One region of the Alcaligenes sp. LTN-3 genome, then DNA from elsewhere that is predicted to be linked to it. Evidence: predicted binding sites of a transcription regulator. Region 1 holds the regulator's gene; each other region holds the start of a gene.
The links. The regulator sigma-54, encoded in region 1, starts transcription at its own class of promoters, with help from an activator protein. The targets are predictions, from matches to a motif close to TGGCANGNAANCTGCTTT.
Positions count from the first base shown of each region.

Region 2: a site for sigma-54 is predicted at 4,576-4,593, ahead of AC6I6N_RS02750 (phenol hydroxylase subunit). Genes of this name have one in related genera too.
Region 3: a site for sigma-54 is predicted at 2,336-2,353, ahead of prpB (methylisocitrate lyase). Genes of this name have one in related genera too.

Region 1 covers NZ_JCAPDN010000003.1:105,680-111,987, forward strand. The annotation lists gene leuD (3-isopropylmalate dehydratase small subunit) at 1-537, shown strand, start outside; gene AC6I6N_RS13465 (TonB-dependent receptor) at 1,104-3,230, shown strand; gene rpoN (RNA polymerase factor sigma-54) at 3,387-4,772, opposite strand; gene AC6I6N_RS13475 (hypothetical protein) at 4,789-5,343, shown strand; gene AC6I6N_RS13480 (hypothetical protein) at 5,383-5,535, shown strand; gene leuA (2-isopropylmalate synthase) at 5,674-6,308, shown strand, end outside.
Region 2 covers NZ_JCAPDN010000001.1:556,656-562,963, forward strand. The annotation lists gene AC6I6N_RS02720 (ABC transporter permease subunit) at 1-266, shown strand, start outside; gene AC6I6N_RS02725 (amino acid ABC transporter ATP-binding protein) at 263-997, shown strand; gene AC6I6N_RS02730 (hypothetical protein) at 1,219-1,497, opposite strand; gene AC6I6N_RS02735 (hypothetical protein) at 1,667-2,143, shown strand; gene AC6I6N_RS02740 (hypothetical protein) at 2,189-2,551, shown strand; gene AC6I6N_RS02745 (sigma-54-dependent Fis family transcriptional regulator) at 2,587-4,290, opposite strand; gene AC6I6N_RS02750 (phenol hydroxylase subunit) at 4,642-4,914, shown strand; gene AC6I6N_RS02755 (aromatic/alkene monooxygenase hydroxylase subunit beta) at 4,938-5,945, shown strand; gene AC6I6N_RS02760 (MmoB/DmpM family protein) at 5,945-6,217, shown strand; gene AC6I6N_RS02765 (aromatic/alkene/methane monooxygenase hydroxylase/oxygenase subunit alpha) at 6,236-6,308, shown strand, end outside.
Region 3 covers NZ_JCAPDN010000002.1:888,586-894,893, reverse strand. The annotation lists gene AC6I6N_RS12405 (MFS transporter) at 1-207, shown strand, start outside; gene prpR (propionate catabolism operon regulatory protein PrpR) at 252-2,165, opposite strand; gene prpB (methylisocitrate lyase) at 2,420-3,319, shown strand; gene prpC (bifunctional 2-methylcitrate synthase/citrate synthase) at 3,424-4,587, shown strand; gene AC6I6N_RS12385 (hypothetical protein) at 4,676-5,077, shown strand; gene AC6I6N_RS12380 (GNAT family N-acetyltransferase) at 5,089-5,364, shown strand; gene acnB (bifunctional aconitate hydratase 2/2-methylisocitrate dehydratase) at 5,504-6,308, shown strand, end outside.

The DNA of each region.
Region 1 (6,308 bases):
TCGCGTACCGGCTTTGGGCAATATGCCTTCGACAACTGGCGTTACGCCGATATTGGCTACCCTGGCAAACCGCTGGCCGAGCGTGAGCCGATCAACAGTTTTTGTCTGCATCAGCCCAGCGCACAAGGGGCACGAATTCTGCTGGGACGCGAGAATTTTGGCTGCGGGTCCAGCCGTGAACACGCGGTCTGGGCACTGAAGGATTTGGGCATTGCGGTGCTGATCGCCCCTTCATTTGCCGACATCTTCCGCAATAACTGCTTTAAAAACGGCATGTTGCCCATACAACTGGCTGCGGAGCAGATTGATGCCTTATTCACTGCTGTCACGCACAATCCGTGGGGTGAATGGACGGTGGATCTGCAAGCCTGCATGGTGATCGGTCCCGACCAGCACATCCGTTTTCAGGTGGAACCAGAACGTCGCCACCGCCTGCTGCTGGCGCTGGACGACATTAGCGTGACGGAACAGAAAATGGATCAGATCCAGGCTTACGAACAGAAACGCCGGAAACAGGAACCCTGGTTATTTAGCTAAGGACGATAGATAAAGGGGGCAGTCGCGGAAGGGGACTTCCACCGCTGCCTACCTGCCTCCCGCCCTGGCAGTCGCAGTCGCAGTCGCAGTCGCAGTCGCAGTCGCAGTCGCAGTCGCAGTCGCAGTCGCAGTCGCAGTCGCAGTCGCAGTCGCAGTCGCAGTCGCAGTCGCAGTCGCAGTCGCAGTCGACAAGTATCGAAACACAGCTCAAGCCAGTTCAGGCCAAAAATAAAACAATTTCTTGAGCCGCTCCCTTATAGCCGGGAGTCATCACCGCTCCTCTGCCTTCCCCTTGCCAAGCAAACATCGCCTGTTTTGCCAAAATTGCTCCACGGGACGCATTCCCACCGTCGAGTCAGACGTGCCACGATTTTGCTCAAAAATCCCCCTGAAACCCTAATTCCGGCGCGATTTCGGAGCAAAATCGACTGCATCGTCTCCTTATACCCTTAAGTTTATTAGGGTCGTTTTTATATCACAAAGCCACCTAACTGCTTGAACCCCCTACAAGCAGATGCTACAAATGAAACATTAATGAGAATCATTTATATTTAGATTACAAATTCATGCGTATTTCTTATCTTGTTGGCCTGAGCCTGCTCAGTGCGGGCAGCAGTTGGGCACAATCCTCCGATGCTCCCCCGGTTACGTCTTTGTCCACTATTGAAGTCAAAGCCAGCGAATACATTGATTTGCCGCCTGCGTACGAAGGCAATCATGTCGCTACCGGCGGCAATCTGGGTTTGCTGGGCAACCGGGATGTCATGAACACCCCCTTTAGCACCATCAACTACACCAGCGACTACATCGAGGACCTGCAAGGCCAGGAACTGCGCATTCTGATCAGCAAGAACGACCCTTCCGTGCAGACACCCGGTGCAGGTGGAACAGGTGGGAAAGACACTCTGTATATACGGGGTTTCCGTGCCGGTGACGTGTCTCTAAATGGTTTGCAAGGTTTGACCAGTGGCCGCCGCGTGATGGCCATCGCAGAGCGTTTAGAAATTCTCAAAGGCCCCTCTGCCGTTCTGAACGGCATGAATGCCAGCAATGATGTGGGTGGCTCGATCAATCTGGTGACCAAGCGCGCCACGGACGATCCCATTAGCAACGTCACCCTGTCCTACATCCAGCCCTCCCAATTCGGGACGCATCTGGATCTGGGCCGCCGTTTCGGTCAATCCAATGAACTGGGCCTGCGCTTGAATGGCGTGTTCAAGGACGGCGAGGGCGTGGTGGATCACCGTACCAATCGTGACAAACTGATCTCGCTGGGAGCGGACTACCGTCTGGGATCGCTCAAGTTGTCCGCCGACCTGTATCACCTGGAAGAGTACATTTCCGGCCTGAATCGAGGTGTGCGTCTGGCCAAGGGTCTGGACAAGAACCCACTGCCTACGCCTCACAAAGGCGATGTCTTGTTGGGTGTCCCTTGGGCTGCCGGCCTGACGCGTGAAACCACGGCGCTGATCCGTGCAGACTGGGCTGCCAGCGACCAGCTGGCCCTGTACGGTTCGGCGGGTTACAGCAAGTCCGAGATGAACAACTACAACACCAAGGGCAGCACCTTGCTGAACGAGCAAGGGGACCTGAAGCTGGCCGCGACTCGGCGCAACAATACTGGCTACAACCTGGCTGCCAATACCGGCCTGTTCTACAGCTTTGACACCGGCTCGGTGCAGCACACCATCAGCGCCGGGCTGGACTGGAATCGTAAAAGCTCGCGCAGCGACAACACCTCCATCAAGGGCTGGTCCGAGACCATCAATATCTATGATCCGGACTACCCGGCACGCCCTTATGTCCCCATGAATGGGCTAAGTGCGCCTAACGTCAGCTATTTGTACAGTGCAGCGCTGGCCGATACCCTGTCTTTTGCAGACGGCAAATATCAGTTGACCCTGGGTCTGCGCCAGCAATGGGTCAGCACCAAGGATAAAAGCGGCAAAAGCGATAATTACCGCAAGAACGCCCTGACACCCACTATTGCCGGTGTCTGGCAACTGCAGGACGACTGGATGCTGTACGCCAACTATGCCGAAGGTCTAACCCAGGGCATGATTGTGGGCGACGACTACGCCAACGAAGGTCAAGTCTTCGCCCCCCAGAAAACACGCCAATACGAGATCGGGATGAAGTACGACAGTGGCGACTACGCACTGACCGCCGCCCTGTTCGACATTACCCAGCCCAATAGCTACGAGAGCAATGAGCGCTTCAATGGCAAGCCCAACTTGAGCTACGACGGTCGTCAGCGCAACCGAGGCGTGGAAGTACAGGTGTTTGGCCAGATTGCCAAGAACTGGCGCCTGACTGGCGGTATCGCCTACCTGGATCCGAAAATCCGCAAGGCCAGCAACCCGGATACCGAAGGGCGTAGCGCCGTTGGCCTGTCCCGCTGGGTTGCCAAGGCCGGGATTGAATGGGACACCCCCTTTGTTCAAGGCCTGACCTTAAATGCCAATCTGCACACCCAGTCCAAGCAATATGCCAACGCCAGCAACAGTTACTACATGCCGGGCGTGACCACTTATGACCTGGGCATGCGCTACAAAACACGTTTTGCCGGCAAGGAAGTGACCTTGCGCGCCAGCCTGGAAAACGTAGGCAATAAAGCCTACTGGGTCGTGCCTTTAAGCAATGGCCAAGGCTCACCACGTACCTTCCTGGCTTCGGCCACCATGAAATTCTAAATAGACCAACAACAACCCTGCGATCCAGTGACTCCGTCTGGATGGCAGGCGCTAACTTTGCTTTTGCAGGGCCTGTTCATGCGTGTATGCAGGCCCTGTTTTTTTTATTGTTTCCAAGGTCTTGCCAAGTATCTTGAGCCTGCTGTGGCTGTCGCCCTAGACTCCCGCCGCTGCCCGCATCTTGCGCTGTGAAGCCGGTGCCAAACCTTCCGCCTCCCGGTACTTGGCCACTGTACGGCGCGCCAACGTCAAGCCCTGAGCCTGCAAGAGATCGGTAATCTGCTGGTCCGACAAAGGCTTGGCCGGTGGCTCGTCACGAATCATCTGTACAATCTGCGCCCGCACCGAAGCAGCGGACATATCGGCCTTGCCATCCACACTGGCCAAGGCCACGGTAAAGAACTGTTTAAGCTCCATCACCCCATGCGGCGTCTGCATGTACTTTTGCCGCGTTGCACGCGAAATCGTCGACTCATGCAAATCTAGTTCAGCCGCCAGATCGGCCAACTGCATGGGTTTCAAGGCCGACACACCCTGCGTGAAGAAATCCTGCTGCATCTGCACGATCGCTTGTGCTACGCGCAAAATCGTCACAAAGCGACTGTTGACGCTGCGCAGCAAGCCGGTCGCTTTTTGGCGCTCTGCCAATAAGGCTGGGTGCGCTTCAATTTCATAATCGTGCAGGTTCACCAGTTGCAGGCGCGGTACAGCCAGGGGATTCAAGGCCGCCTGCCAGCTATCCTTGCCACGAATCAGCAAGACGTCCGGCACGACATACGCCGAGACATTCTGTGTCCAGGCACGCCCCGGCTTGGGGTCCAGTTTCAGGATCAAATGATGGGCCCGCTCCACCAGCTCGGCCGGATAGAGGCCTGCACAGCGCTGACGCAGTTGACTGGGCGAGGCCAGAACGCCGACATGCTCACGCACCAGATAGCGGGCGCAATCAAACAAGGCGGGCTCCAGTTGCTGGGCCTGTTGCATCAGTTGCAAGCTCAGGCACTCGGCCAGATCCCGCGCACCGACACCGGCCGGGTCCAAAGACTGCACCTGTGCCAGCGCGCAGCGCAAATCACTTTCATCAATATCCAGCTCAGCGGGCAGGCAGGCCAGCACCTCGTCCAAAGAGACGGGCAGGTAGCCGTTATCGTCCAGCTCGTCGATTAACAACTGTGCCAGGACCCGGTCACGGTCGCTCAAACGCAACAATCCCAACTGCTCGCTTAGATAAGCAGCCAGGTCCTGATCAATGGCCGATTCGGGGGACCAATCAGGGTCATGCGAATCCCCTTGGTGCTTGGGAAACTCCAGACTCGCCCACGAGGATTCCGCCTCGCCCGAAGCGGCTTCGGGCAATGGCTCGGCGGCGACATCCATCTGCACGTCCAAACGTTCCAGCAAAGGGTTGTCCAGCAAAGCTTGAGCCAACTCCTGCTCCAGCTCGGCCCCCGATAGCTGCAACACTTTAATAGACTGTTGCAATTGCGGCGTCAAAACCAGCGTTTGCTGCTGGCGTAAATCTAGTGACTGACGCGTAAGCATAGGTACAATCGTTTCCATGAAAACTGACAACGCCCAGACACCCACCGCCAACGATAGTCAGGCTCTGCGTAGCACTCTGTTCAAGCTGTGCGCCACAGCCACTATTATCTGCACCGTCATCACTGTCGTAGTAGCCATTATCTGGTGGGACCTTCTCAACCGTCTTATCAGCTTCGGGCGTGGCCTGGATTACTCTGGCCTGCAGGCCTTGAGCATTCAAAACCTGGCGCTGATCAAACAATACAACCCGTTTTTCTGGTGGACGGTAGTGGGCGTCATAACGCTCATTATTGCCTATCTTTTGTATGGCTTTATACAAAGGGTCATGCAACGCAACCAGCAACGCATTATCGACGAGTCCACCGTGGCTCAGTTAGCCCGATCGCTCAGCCGTCCGGCCCGTGAAGTCATTTTGTGGTGCTGGCCCGATCAGCGCAGCCCTTTGACTGTGGGTGATTTACAACGCGCCTATAGCGAGTTGCGCGCTGGCCGCTTTGGCAAGATCGAACTGGCCGAGCAACAAAGCCGCCTGTTACAGGCCGACTATGAGCGCCAAGAACCACAAACCTGACACTTGCCTTCCTGTTTCTTTTGTGTTTGACTAACGGTCATGACTCACGCACGCCAACTCTCCTACGCTTGCCAAGGTTTCAGCCCCGCCGCTGAAGCAACCTTGTCGCGTTCCGTGCGTGAAGGCCGTTCCTCGGCCCCTGCCTCCATCCTATCCCAGCTGCTACTACTAGCGTCCGGTTGCCGGGCCTAGTGTCCTGTGGCAGTTCGGCAGCCAATACTCAGCCACATCTACGTCATTTGTGCCGCCACCGGCCTACGTAAATGCTGCAATCGCTGGTGACGGCAAGAAGTAATCAACACTTTTTGTCCGACAGGTATCCCCATGGCAATGCTGAAAAACCCCTCTCAAAAGTATCGTCCTTTTGTCGCCTTTGATCGCGACTTCGCCGAGCGCACCTGGCCGTCCAAGCGCATTACCAAAGCGCCCATCTGGATGAGCACTGACTTGCGTGACGGCAATCAGTCCCTGATCGAGCCCATGAACGTGGCTCGCAAACTGCGCTTTTTCGAGCAACTCGTCAAAATCGGTTTCAAGGAAATCGAGGTCGGTTTCCCTTCCGCATCGCAGACCGACTTCGATTTCGTTCGCAAGCTGATCGACGAAAACCGTATCCCTGAAGACGTCACCATCATCGTCTTGACGCAATCGCGTGAAGACCTGATCAAGCGCACAGTCGAAGCCGCTGCGGGCGCCAAACGCGCCATCATTCACTTGTACAACGCATGTGCGCCGGCCTTTCGCAAGGTCGTCTTTAACTTGAGCAAGGACGAGATCAAGGAAATTGCCTTGACCGGTACACGTCTGGTCAAAAGCGAAGTGGCCAAGTACCCGCAAACCCAATGGGGCTACGAGTACTCGCCCGAAGTGTTCAGCACCACCGAGCCTGAATTCGCTCTGGACGTGTGTAATGCGGTGGTGAAAGCCTGGGACCCAGCCGCCGACGAGCGCGTCATTTTGAACTT
Region 2 (6,308 bases), on a different contig from region 1:
TTCTGCCGCAAGCCTTGCCGGTGATGTTGCCTTCTTTTATTAATCAGTGGGTTGCCTTGATCAAGGACACCTCGCTGGCTTATGTCATTGGTGTGGCGGAATTGTCTTTTGTTGCCACTCAGGTCAGCAATCGGGTCATGGTTCACCCCACTGAAATCTTCTTGTTTGTCGGGCTGATGTACTACGTGATTTGCGCAACGCTGGAGTTGATTGCGAATCGGGTGGCCCGACGTTATGACAAACATCTGCGACTGGATGGCAAATGATCCGTATCGATAGTGTTTCCAAGTGGTATGGCACGTTTCAGGTGCTCAAGGACTGTACGGCCCAGGTGGACCGTCAGGAAGTGGTGGTGGTGTGCGGGCCTTCGGGCTCGGGCAAGTCCACCTTGTTGAAAACCGTCAATGGTCTGGAACCGTTCCAGCAAGGCACGATTCTGGTGGACGGCGTTTCCGTCGGCGATCCTGCGACGAATCTGCCGGAACTGCGCAGCCGGGTTGGGATGGTGTTTCAGAACTTCGAGCTGTTTCCGCATTTGAATGTCTTGGCCAATCTGACCTTGGCACAACGTAAAGTGCTGGGCAGGGGTCGTGATGAAGCGTCCGAACGGGCCTTGCTGTACCTGGACCGGGTGGGCCTGAAGGCGATGGCGGATCGCTATCCGGCCAGCTTGTCGGGTGGGCAGCAACAACGTGTCGCCATTGCACGGGCCTTGTGTATGGACCCGGTCTGCATGTTGTTTGACGAGCCTACCTCGGCTTTGGACCCGGAAATGGTCAACGAGGTGCTGGATGTGATGGTCAGCTTGGCGCAAGAAGGTATGACCATGATGTGCGTCACCCATGAAATGGGTTTTGCCCGCAAAGTGGCGGACCGGATGGTTTTCATGGATCAGGGCCAGATTCTGGAGGACGTACCCACGGATGTATTCTTTGGTGATCTGGAGGGCCGGCCACAGCGAGTGCAAACCTTTTTGTCCAAGGAGCTGCGTCTGTAGCTTGTGCTTTTGCAAGGCAGCTGGTTTGATGACTGCCAAGCCAAGCCAAGCCAAGCCAAGCCAAGCCAAGCCAAGCCAAGCGCAGCAGAGGCTGGGGCCCGTCTTCATAAAAAAAGCCCGCCTGTTGAAAATGGGCGGGCTTTTTTATGGGCGAGCAAACCAGGCTTGATGAAACAGGGCTAATGACATGCTTGCCCGGCCTGGAGAGTGTCGCGATGTGCTCAGGAAGACTGAGCGGCTGTGTCGAACGATTGCAGCACAGACTCTGATGCCAGTACGGCACGGCGTGCCTGTTCGTGTTGATCATGCAGGGCCAGGTAATGTGCTTCGGCCTCATCGCCTCGCGCTACATCCCCTTTGTATGACTGCGCTACGTAGTTTGCGTACCAAATGGACTCGGCTACGGTCATACCCACAAACACTTCATTGTCGTCCTGATCTTGAGACAGGGCACGGATACCAGATAAATACGCCCGTTCACGGGGCTGAAATTCCAACATAAGACTCCTTGATAAGCCTCCATTGTAGTGGGTAGAAGAAATCAGGCCAGTGTTGTGCCGCTGATGTGGGTTCTATTGGGACCGACAAGCCAGGCAATGACTCGGATCAAGGAACCTTGTCGAGTTAATGGACTCTTAACGCTTGTATGAAAAATACGAAAGGAAAATAATGACGATGTTACGTATATCGCTGACCGTGGGCCTGCTGTGGGTGTCTGCATCGGCTCTCGCTGCCAACGGACAAGAAAATGCCCGTTTAGGGCGGGTCCATGTGCAGGCGGATAGCATTGAAATACTGGGGGCGGATTCGCTGAAAGCCTCGGGCAATGTGGTGGTGATCGGCAAAGATAGCGTGATTCACAGCCAAGAGGCGCTCATTAGCCAAGACGGTTCGGTCATTCAGGTGCAGGCCGTGCAGTCTGGGCAGAGCCACACGTCGGAGTTTGACCCGCTCAGCCTTCAGGATGCCCGTGCGGCGGGGGGAGAAATGAGGCTGCAAAGAGAAGGGTATGTCGCAGTAAAAACAAAAGGTTTAAGTACGACTTGGTGGAATCGTGCCACCCAGACATGCGTCATGGTCAAGACAAGTCAGGGTCGCTATAGCGAGGTCAAGGTGCTTGCCGCTTCTGTGTGCATGGGCTCTTGACGCGCCGTGTTTGGCGATGGCGCTGCCAGCTTGTTGGGATAAATCGTGGAACGTCAAAGACAAGTATTTTTCCATTGTGCTGCCACCGTGTCAGGACTAGGGCTGTCCTTGTTAGCCTTGCTCCTGGCTTTGGTGTTTTTAGTGGATGGGTTTGCTAACCCGCAGCGTCAATTCGCGTTGATCAATTATGTATTTGCCGCCTTGGGTCTGTGTTTTTCCTGCTTGATTTTTGCCATGAGCCGCACTTATGACCGTGTTTGTCGCGGCTTACCGATGGCAAATCAAGGTATTGGTAAACGACTGGGCTGGTATCTAACGGCGCTTTACGCCGTTTTGATCGGTTTGCTTGCCTTGGGTGCCGCAGGCATAGGAGCAAGGCTGCTACAAGGGCAGCATATATTTGGTTAAGGTGAGCGCCTGGCAGGGCAAGGCGCTGGTGCTGTTTACGCTGGCATCGCCACCTTTTTCAGCCGATATGCCAAAGCAGGCCTAGTCAGCCCCAGCCTGCGCGCCGCTTCTGAAATATTCCCGTTCGTCTTTTTCAGGGTTAGCTGGATGATTTGCTCTTCCAGATCATCCAGATTGAAGGGCGTTTCCAACAGATCCTCCAGATATTGCGTCTGGTGCGCGCTGAAACAGGGCTCTTTGGCCATAAAGCCTTGCGTGTTCAAACTGCTCAGATACTGTAAGGCACTTTTCTGTTGCGGAAACAGGTGGTGGGTTTCGATTTCATGATTGTGTTCGGTCAGGATGACACCGCGCTCGATCATGTTCTCGAACTCGCGGATATTGCCTGGCCAGTCGTACTGCATCAACAATTCCCGGCTGCGGTCGCTCACCCCCAGCACGTGCTTTTTGTACAGACTGGAGTACTTGTTCAGAAAATACTCGGTCAGTAACGGAATGTCTTCCTTGCGCTCACGCAGCGGCGGGATGTGGATGGGAAAGACATTCAGGCGATAGTACAGGTCGGCACGGAAAGTGCCTTTTTGTACGGCCTCGGCCAGATCTTCGTTGGTGGCGGCCACGACGCGTACATCGATATGGCGGATGTTTTCATCACCGACGCGCTCCAGCTCCTGTTCCTGCAAGACACGGAGCAGGGCGGCCTGGGACCGGGGCGATAGCTCCACGATTTCATCCAGAAAGATGGTGCCACTCTGGGCACGCTCAAAGCGACCGGGGCGGGATTTATGCGCGCCGGTATAAGCACCTTTCTCGACACCAAATAGTTCTGACTCAATCAGCTCCGGGGGAATGGACGCACAGTTCACTGCAATAAAGGGCTGATCTGCCCGATCGCTGGCGGCGTGCAGGCCGCGCGCGAAGGCTTCTTTCCCGACGCCGGTTTCCCCCAGCAGCAGCACGGAGACTTTGCTTTGTGCCGCCTTTTCCAGCAGATGACAGGCGGCCTGGTAGGCGGCGGACTGGCCAATGGAGTTGGGCAAGGTGAAGTTGGCGCTGGAGTGTTTGAACTCCTGTTCGCGCAACTTCACCAGCTCACATCGCAAGGCAAACAGTTCGTCCTGAACCGGGTCAGGCAGCATGAAGCGGTCAATCTCGGGGTCATCCGCTTCCCATTCTTCGGCAGGCTTGCCCACGATCTTGCAGTGGCTGTGGCCCATGGCGCCGCATTGGGTTTCTTTGTAGATGATGCTCTTGCCCATATAGAAGCTGGTGTAGCCACTGGCATACCCAAGCAAGCTCCAACAGACCGGCTCGCTGGATTGGCCGTGCTCTTTCTGGTGATTGCTGACTTCGTAGGAATCAAACCAGTCAAATTCGCCGTAGTACTGGCCGGCATCGCGATCAAAAGTCAGAGAAGTAGGCACCACTTTGACCATGCCGCGAATGGTGTGCATTTGTGGGCCGGCCAGAAAGGTCTCTTTCAATGAGAGGTCCGGGCGCACTTTTTGGGACACTTCAGCATCTTTCATGCCGGCGTGGTAGCCAAAGCGCATCAGAAAGTATTTGGCGCGCTCGCTGCCCAAAGAGGCAATCAGCTCCTTGCGTAGCTGACCAAAACCGCTGGCATGCAGCAAAAGCATGCGCTGCTCGCCAAACCATATTTTTCCTTCACGGGCATCAAAGCGAATGGCGTCGATCAGGTCCTGACTTAATGGCAGTGTGAGTTCCGTAGCCCCCATGGCTGTCTCCATCTGTTGTTTCTTATTGTGGTTTTGGGTGTTTTAAAAATCAGTATGCCGCCTGTCTTTCTGGTGACTCAAGGAAAACAGAATAGTGTCCAGAGGACGGATAAAACGGTTTTTTCTAGGGCTTTACCCTAACTCAGCATTTGATGAAAACGGCGCTAAGCACTTGATCAAATGATCAATTTTCTGTTGAGCCAGCCGCTCAGCAGCACAGGGTATCTGACTGCCACCCCCTCTATCTCTTTAATCCTAAAGGGTTAAATCCTTCAAACATAAAGTTGGCACGCAGTTTGCTATGAACAGGCTGTGGACACTCATGCAACAGCTTGATCAGGAGGAGAACCGATGTCAGACACGAGCTTGCCCACTTTGACAAAGTACGTACGCGTGCGCAGTCCGGCCAATGCCCGCTTTGTGGAATTTGATTTTGCTATTGGTCAGCCGGACCTGTTTGTGGAACTGGTCATGCCACCGGCGGCATTTGAGCAGTTTTGCCTGCAGAACAATGTCCAGCCCATGAGCGAGGAGCAAATGCGGGTCAATGACGAGAACGAAGAAAAATGGCGTTTTGGTTATGACACTTTGGTCGGTAACAGCCGTCAGGCTGAAGCCCAGTAGGTTTTATTCAGGAGAACAAGAGGATGACATTAGAAATTAAAACGGCCAGTTTGCAGCCCGTGCGGCAAACCTTCGCCAACGTGGCTCGCCGCTTTGGTGAAAAGCCGGCTACCCGCTACCAGGAAGCGACATACGATGCCCAGGCGACGGCCAACTTTCATTACCGGCCCCTGTGGATGCCGGACAAGACCCTGAATGACCCCACGCATACCGCCATCCAGATGAAGGATTGGTATGTGTTCCGTGACCCCCGTCAGTTCTACTACGGTGCTTACGTGCAAAACCGTGCCCGCATGCAGGAAGCGGCTGAAACCAATTACGGCTTTTTTGAAAAGCGTGATCTGGCCCAGTACCTGAGCGAGGAGGTCAAAGCCAAGGTCACCCGTTTGCTGCTGCCTTTGCGCCACATCGAGCAAACCGCCAATCTGAACTTCATGTCCGGCTCGGCCTATGGGTATGGCACCACTATTACCCAAGCCTGTCTCTATGCCGGGATGGACGCGCTGGGTATGGCGCAATACGTCTCCCGTATTGGCCTGCTGATTGATGGCAATAGTGCCGATTCCCTGAGCCAGGCCAAAGAGGCCTGGATGCAGGATGCGGCCTGGCAAGGTCTGCGTGCCTTGTGCGAAAAAACGCTGGTTCGGAAAGACTGGTTTGAACTGCTGCTGGTGCAGTCCTTGCTGATCAACACCGTGGTGCATCAAGTGGTGTATCAGGGGCTGGTGGCGGATCTGGCCAAGGAAGGCGGCCGCGATCTGGATATGCTGCTGGAGTTCATGCTGGATTGTCATAAAGACCTGTCCAACTGGAGCGATAGTGTCTTCAAGATTGCCGTTGCTGAAAGCGAGCAAAACAAGCAGCAATTGCAAAACTGGCTGGATCAGTGGCTGCCGCAAGTGCAAGCCGCCTTCATGCCCTACATCCAGGCGGCCTTTGCCGACCAGGTGGATCAAGTTTGGGCACAAGTGCAGGAAACCATTGCCAAACGCGTCACGAAAGCAGGCCTGAGCCTGGGGGGAGAAGCCTGATGAAATCCAAGGTTTATATCGGTCTGCAAGACAACGACATGTCGCGCTACATCGTCGAGGCCATCGAGCAAGACAACCCGGACGCCACGGTGATTTATCAGCCAGCCATGATTCGCATTGAGTGTGTGGGCCAACTGACCGTCAAGCGCGAGACCGTGGAAGAAAAGTACGGGCAGCAGTGGGACATGCAGGAACTGCATCTGAATCTGATCACCTTGGGTGGCAATGTGGATGAAGATGAAGACCGCTTGTTGTTGCACTGGAACAGCTAAATCAGAAAAGGGGGCAATATGGCCACGAAAAAACTAAATATCAAAGACAAATATCGTTATCTGACGCGTGATCTGGACTGGGAATTCAGCT
Region 3 (6,308 bases), on a different contig from region 1:
CAGCAGGTGGGAGCCGCCCTTGGGGTTGCCGTCGTTGGACTACTCTTTAATGCAGGACAAAACGCTAGCAGCGCTGCCTCATCCCAGGCGGAACAATATGCCTCTGCCTTTGTAATCGGCCTGAGCTACAACCTGCTGGCCTCCGTACTGATCAGTTTTCTATTACTGGCCTTAAGCAGGGCTCATCAAGACGTGCAACAGACCTAAAAAACGGCCTTCTGTGTCCCCCCTCTGGCACACAGGGGCCGACATCACATTTTGTGCAACTTCCGCCACAAAGTGCTGCGACTGATCCCTAGTTGCTGGGCGGCCAGGGCGCGATTCCCACCACACTCTTCCAGCACCTTGGCCAGATGCTCCTGTTCGCTGCGCTCTTGCTGATCGCGCAGCGCTGGCATGGCAGGCTCGGCCACCACCGCCCGCAACTCCGGCGCAATATCTTCCAGCACCACAGCCTGATCGCCTTGCACTGTGCCCAGGACCATCAAACGTTCGATCAGGTTTTCCAGCTCGCGGATATTGCCGGGCCAGGAGTAGTGACGACCCAGCTCCAACAACTCAGCCAGCCAATCCGGATTCAGTGTTACAGCCCCACCCAGACGCTGGGCCACTTTTGCCAAGAGATGCTCCACCAGTTCCGGCAAATCCTGGGTACGCCGACGCAAGGGCGGCAAACGCAGCACCAGAATATTCAAACGATAAAACAGGTCCTGACGGAACACGCCTTCTTTAACTTGCGCGGCCAGATCCCGGTGAGTGGCCGCAATCACACGTACATCCACCGGCGTGGGTTCAATCGCCCCAATACGCAGGACTTCTTTTTCTTGCAGCACACGCAGCAAACGAGTTTGCAAGGGCAAGGGCATTTCCCCGATCTCGTCCAGAAACAGGGTGCCAGTGTGAGCCGCTTCCACCAGCCCGACTTTGCCGCCCCGGCTGGAGCCTGTGAATGCGCCTTCCACATAGCCGAACAGCTCGCTTTCCAGCAGGCTGTCGGGGAAAGCGGCACAGTTCACCGCTACAAAGGGCTGTGCGCGTCTGGCACTGGCACTATGAATCCCTTGAGCCAGCAGCTCCTTACCTGTACCACTCTCGCCGATAATCAGGGTGGTCGCCGTGCTTTGTGCACACGCCTGAGCCTGGGCACGCAGCTTGTACATGGGCGAACTTTGCCCCACCAGATCGGATAACTCGTACCGGGCATGACGCGATGCCACTTGCTGACTGCGTGAACGCAAACTGCGGTCCAATCGCTGAATCGCAGCCGGGTCCTGGCATAGCAGCACGGCCCCGCTCAACCGCCCCTGCTCCAAAATCGGCATACGGGTCACAATCGCGGTGCGACCAGCCACTTGCTGCACCGTATCCAGTTGCACTTCCAGGCTGCGCAGCGTACCGGCCAGATCCAGTTCGGGGTACAAGGAACCCAAGCGGCGGCCAATCACAGCTTGGGCGGGTTGGCCCAACCAGGCCTCCATGGCCGGGTTAACGGTTTCAATCCGCTCGTCCCTGTCCACTGACACCACACCGTCACGCAACTGCGCCAGAATCGTATTCAAGCGATCCCGACGGGCCGCTTCAGCGCGCGCAACACGGGCCAGTTCGATAGCGGATTCCAGCGCCTGGCGAACGGCTCCTTGTGAATACAGCAGCACGCCCTCCATTTGATTCTCACGCGCCAGATCCACCACCAGACCGGGTGCCAGCACCCACTCCACGCCCAGCTCTTTCAAATCCTGAACACAGCTACGTGCATCAGCCTCGCTGCGATAGCTGCGTAGCTCCACGGGCAGATCAAAACGCTGCACGAACTCCATTAGTTCCAGCGGCATTTCGCCATAGGTCACCACGGCTTTACGCTCGGCCTGTGCCGAGGCCAGACTGCCCATAATGTCAAAGCCACCCGGATGCACCAGCACCACCGGCAAGTCCAGATGCTCACGCAAATAACTGCCGTTGGAACCAGCGGACACCAGAACGTCGATTGCACCGGTTTGTCGCAAAACCTGCACGGCTTGCACAGCCTCGCCATAGGCTTTGTCCACGATCAGGATTTCGGCCTGGGCGCGGAACTGCGGCACCAACTCTTCCAAGAGAGAACGCAGTCCATGCAGGCCAAAAGCCACCAGACGCAGCCGAGCAGGAAGGGGGGAAGGATAAGGCATGTGATTTCACCCAGGCATCAACAATGCGACATTGTTTCAAATTACGTTTCAGTATTGAAACACAAAACAATGAAATACCGTATTTGCAAAAAAGAGGGACACCTGCGAGCGATCAAGACATTCCCGCCTCGTCTGGCTTCAGAGCTTTCATCATCTTCACCGGCTGAACTTGGCACAGCATTTGCTTTAGTAGCAACAACCCATCGCAGCATCACGCTGACGACATTTTCTTATCTTGTGATCTGGAGCCCCAAATGAGCCAAAACCAACTGACATCGGCAGGCGCCCGTTTTCGCCAGGCCCTGCGTGAAGAACAGCCTTTGCAAATCATCGGCGCCATCAACGCCAACCACGCTTTGTTGGCCCAACGCGCCGGCTACCGCGCCATCTACTTGTCGGGTGGCGGTGTAGCGGCTGGCTCTTTGGGCTTGCCTGATCTGGGCATCAACACCCTGGATGACGTGCTGACTGACATTCGCCGCATCACCGATGTATGCGATCTGCCATTGATGGTGGACATTGATACCGGCTTTGGTGCTTCGGCCTTTAACATCGCCCGCACGATCAAAAGCCTGATCAAGTTCGGCGCCGCCGCTTGCCACATCGAGGACCAGGTGGGTGCCAAGCGTTGCGGTCACCGCCCCGGCAAAGAAATCGTCAGCACCGGCGAAATGGCAGACCGTGTAAAGGCCGCTGTTGACGCCCGTACCGACCCAGAATTTTTCATCATGGCTCGTACCGACGCGATTGCGGTTGAAGGTGTGGACGCCGCCCTGGAACGTGCCCAGGCTTGTGTGGAAGCCGGTGCTGACGGCATTTTTGCTGAAGCCTGCTACGATCTGGACACCTACCGTCGCTTTACCGAAACCCTGAATGTGCCTGTGCTGGCCAACATTACCGAGTTCGGTCAGACCCCCTTGTTCACCGTGGAAGAACTGGCGTCGGCCAATGTCGCCATGGTGCTCTACCCCCTGTCCGCCTTCCGCGCCATGAACAAGGCCGCCGAAACTGTCTACCAGGCGATCCGTCGTGACGGACATCAAAAAAATGTCATCGATTTGATGCAGACTCGTGAAGAACTGTACGATCGTATCGGCTACCATGCTTACGAGCAAAGCCTCGACAAGCTGTTCCAGAAAAACAAGAAGTCCTGAGCCCCCACAGGCTCCCGCCCGGCCCTTTGACAGGGCCTTTGCGCGGGTAAAACCCCATTTAGCAGCCAGCCTCGTGCTGGCTGCCCAGCAACCAGGAGACCTTTATGAGCAGTACTGAGAACACCCCTAGCACTGGCTTCAAGCCCAAGAAATCTGTTGCCCTGTCTGGCGTTGTGGCAGGCAATACCGCCTTGTGCACGGTCGGTCGCAGTGGCAATGATCTGCACTACCGCGGCTACGATATCTTGGATCTGGCCCAGGCTTGCGAATTTGAGGAAGTGGCGCATTTGCTGATTCACGGCAAATTGCCCAACCGCGACGAACTGCGCGCGTACAAGCAAAAGCTCAAGCGCCTGCGCGGCCTGCCCCTGGCCCTGCAAACCGCTCTGGAAACCCTGCCTGCCCACAGCCACCCCATGGACGTGATGCGCACCGCCGTATCGGTTCTGGGCTGCGTACTGCCTGAAAAAGACGACCACAACCTGCCCGACGCGCGCGACATTGCCGACCGTCTGATGGCTTGCCTGGGTTCAGCCCTGCTGTACTGGTACCACTACAGCCACAACGGCGAAATGATTGATGTGCAAACCGACGATGACAGCATCGGCGCGCACTTCCTGCACCTGCTGCATGGCGAAAAGCCCTCGGCCGAGTGGGAAAAAGCCATGCATGTGTCGCTGAACCTGTACGCCGAGCACGAGTTCAACGCCTCCACCTTTACCAGCCGCGTGATCGCCGGTACAGGTTCGGACTTCTACTCCGCGATTGCCGGTGCGATCGGCGCTCTGCGCGGTCCCAAGCACGGCGGTGCCAACGAAGTGGCTTTTGAAATCCAGAAGCGCTACGAGACACCTGACCAGGCTGAAGAAGACATCCGCAAGCGCGTGGAAAACAAGGAAGTCATTATTGGCTTCGGTCACCCCGTCTACACCATCTCCGACCCACGCAACGAAGTCATCAAATCGGTGGCCAAAGAGCTGGCCGTGGCCGATGGCAACACCCGCATGTACGACATTGCCGAACGTCTGGAAAGCGTGATGTGGGAAGTGAAAAAAATGTTCCCCAACCTGGACTGGTTCTCGGCCGTGTCCTACCACACCATGGGCGTGCCTACCGCCATGTTCACGCCTTTGTTCGTGATCGCGCGTACGGCTGGCTGGGCGGCTCACGTGATTGAGCAGCGCGTGGACAACAAGATTATTCGTCCTACCGCCAACTACATTGGCCCTGAAAACCAAAGCTTTGTGCCTCTGGACCAGCGCCCATAAGTCACAGATCCTGGGCTATTATTCGCCTGTGATCTAACTCACGGCCCCGCTGCATTACGCACGCGGGGCCGTCTTGCTGGTGACTTCCATGCTCTCTGAATTTGTACGCTACGCCCTGCCGCTAGCCGGCACTCTGATGATTGCCTGTGCCCTGACCACACTAGTGTCCGGTGCTTATTTATTGCTGTTCAATCTGCGCCGCAGCAACCAGGTGCTACGCCACCCTTATCTGGACCAGTACCCCTGGGAAAAACTCAGTTTCCCCCTGAAGGCCGGCATACTGCTGGATTATTTTTTACGGCTGAATTTTCCCAAACGCCAAAGCTCGCTGTTTGGCAATGCCAACCGTTTGCTCAGGCACGTCCAGCCCGACGAGGTTCCCATGGGCGTCAAATGGCCCCTGATGGGACTGTGGGGCGGCTGCTTTCTGGGCATGATCAGCATGCTGGCCGTTTGGATTCTAATCGCCCTGCACTCCAACCCCACTTGAAGGAGCCCGCCTTGACCACCGAGATCCACCACGACCCGCAAGCACATCTGTTTTACTGCGATGTTGAAAACCTGCGCAGCGTGATCGAATACGAACTGGATGATGCCATCATGAGCATCACCCATACGCGCGTGCCGCCCGAACTGGAAGGCCGCGGCATTGCAGGGCAACTGACCCGCTTTGCACTGGAGACGGCGAAAAACCAACAGTGGAAAGTACGCCCGATTTGCAGCTATGCCGTGGTCTATCTACGCCGCCACCCTGAATACGCCGACTTGCAGGCCTGAACCCAGCAATATTCAGCCTTTCGCAAGTCTTATATAAGATATAAGACCATTGCTTCGCTGTGCGCTTCAAATTACAATTGGGGCAACACGCGATTTATTGCATTTTCATATCAACCATTTACCGATAGGCACCCGCACTATGCTGGACTCTTACCGCGAACATGTTGCCGAGCGCGCTGCTCTGGGCATTCCCCCGCTGCCTTTGTCAGCTCAGCAGACCGCCGAGCTGATCGAGCTCATCAAGAACCCACCTGCCGGTGAGGAAGCATTTCTGGTCGACCTGCTGACGCACCGCGTCCCCGCCGGTGTAGACGATGCTGCCAAAGTCAAAGCCTCTTACCTGGCCGCTATCGCGCTGGGCACAGAAACCTGTGCCTTGATCAGCCGCGAGCGTGCCACTGAGCTGCTGGGAACCATGCTGGGTGGCTACAACATCAGCCCTCTGATCGATCTGCTGGATTCGCCCGAACTGGGCCAGATCGCTGCCAACGGTCTGAAAAACACCCTGTTGATGTTTGACTCGTTCCACGACGTTCAGGAAAAAGCCGAAAAGGGCAATGCCTTTGCAAAAGAAGTGCTGCAAAGCTGGGCCGACGGCGAGTGGTTCACCAGCCGTCCTGAAGTCCCCGAAAGCCTGACCGTCACTGTTTTCAAAGTCACCGGCGAGACCAACACGGACGATCTGTCCCCCGCTCCTGACGCCTGGAGCCGCCCGGACATTCCGCTGCACGCGCTGGCCATGCTGAAGAACCCACGCCCAGGTATCGAACCTGAAGAGCCCGGCAAGAAAGGCCCTGTCAGCTTTATCGAATCCCTGAAAGAAAAGGGCCACCTGGTTGCCTACGTAGGCGACGTGGTCGGTACCGGCTCTTCGCGTAAATCGGCTACCAACTCCGTGTTGTGGTTCACCGGCCAAGACATTCCTTTCGTTCCCAACAAGCGCT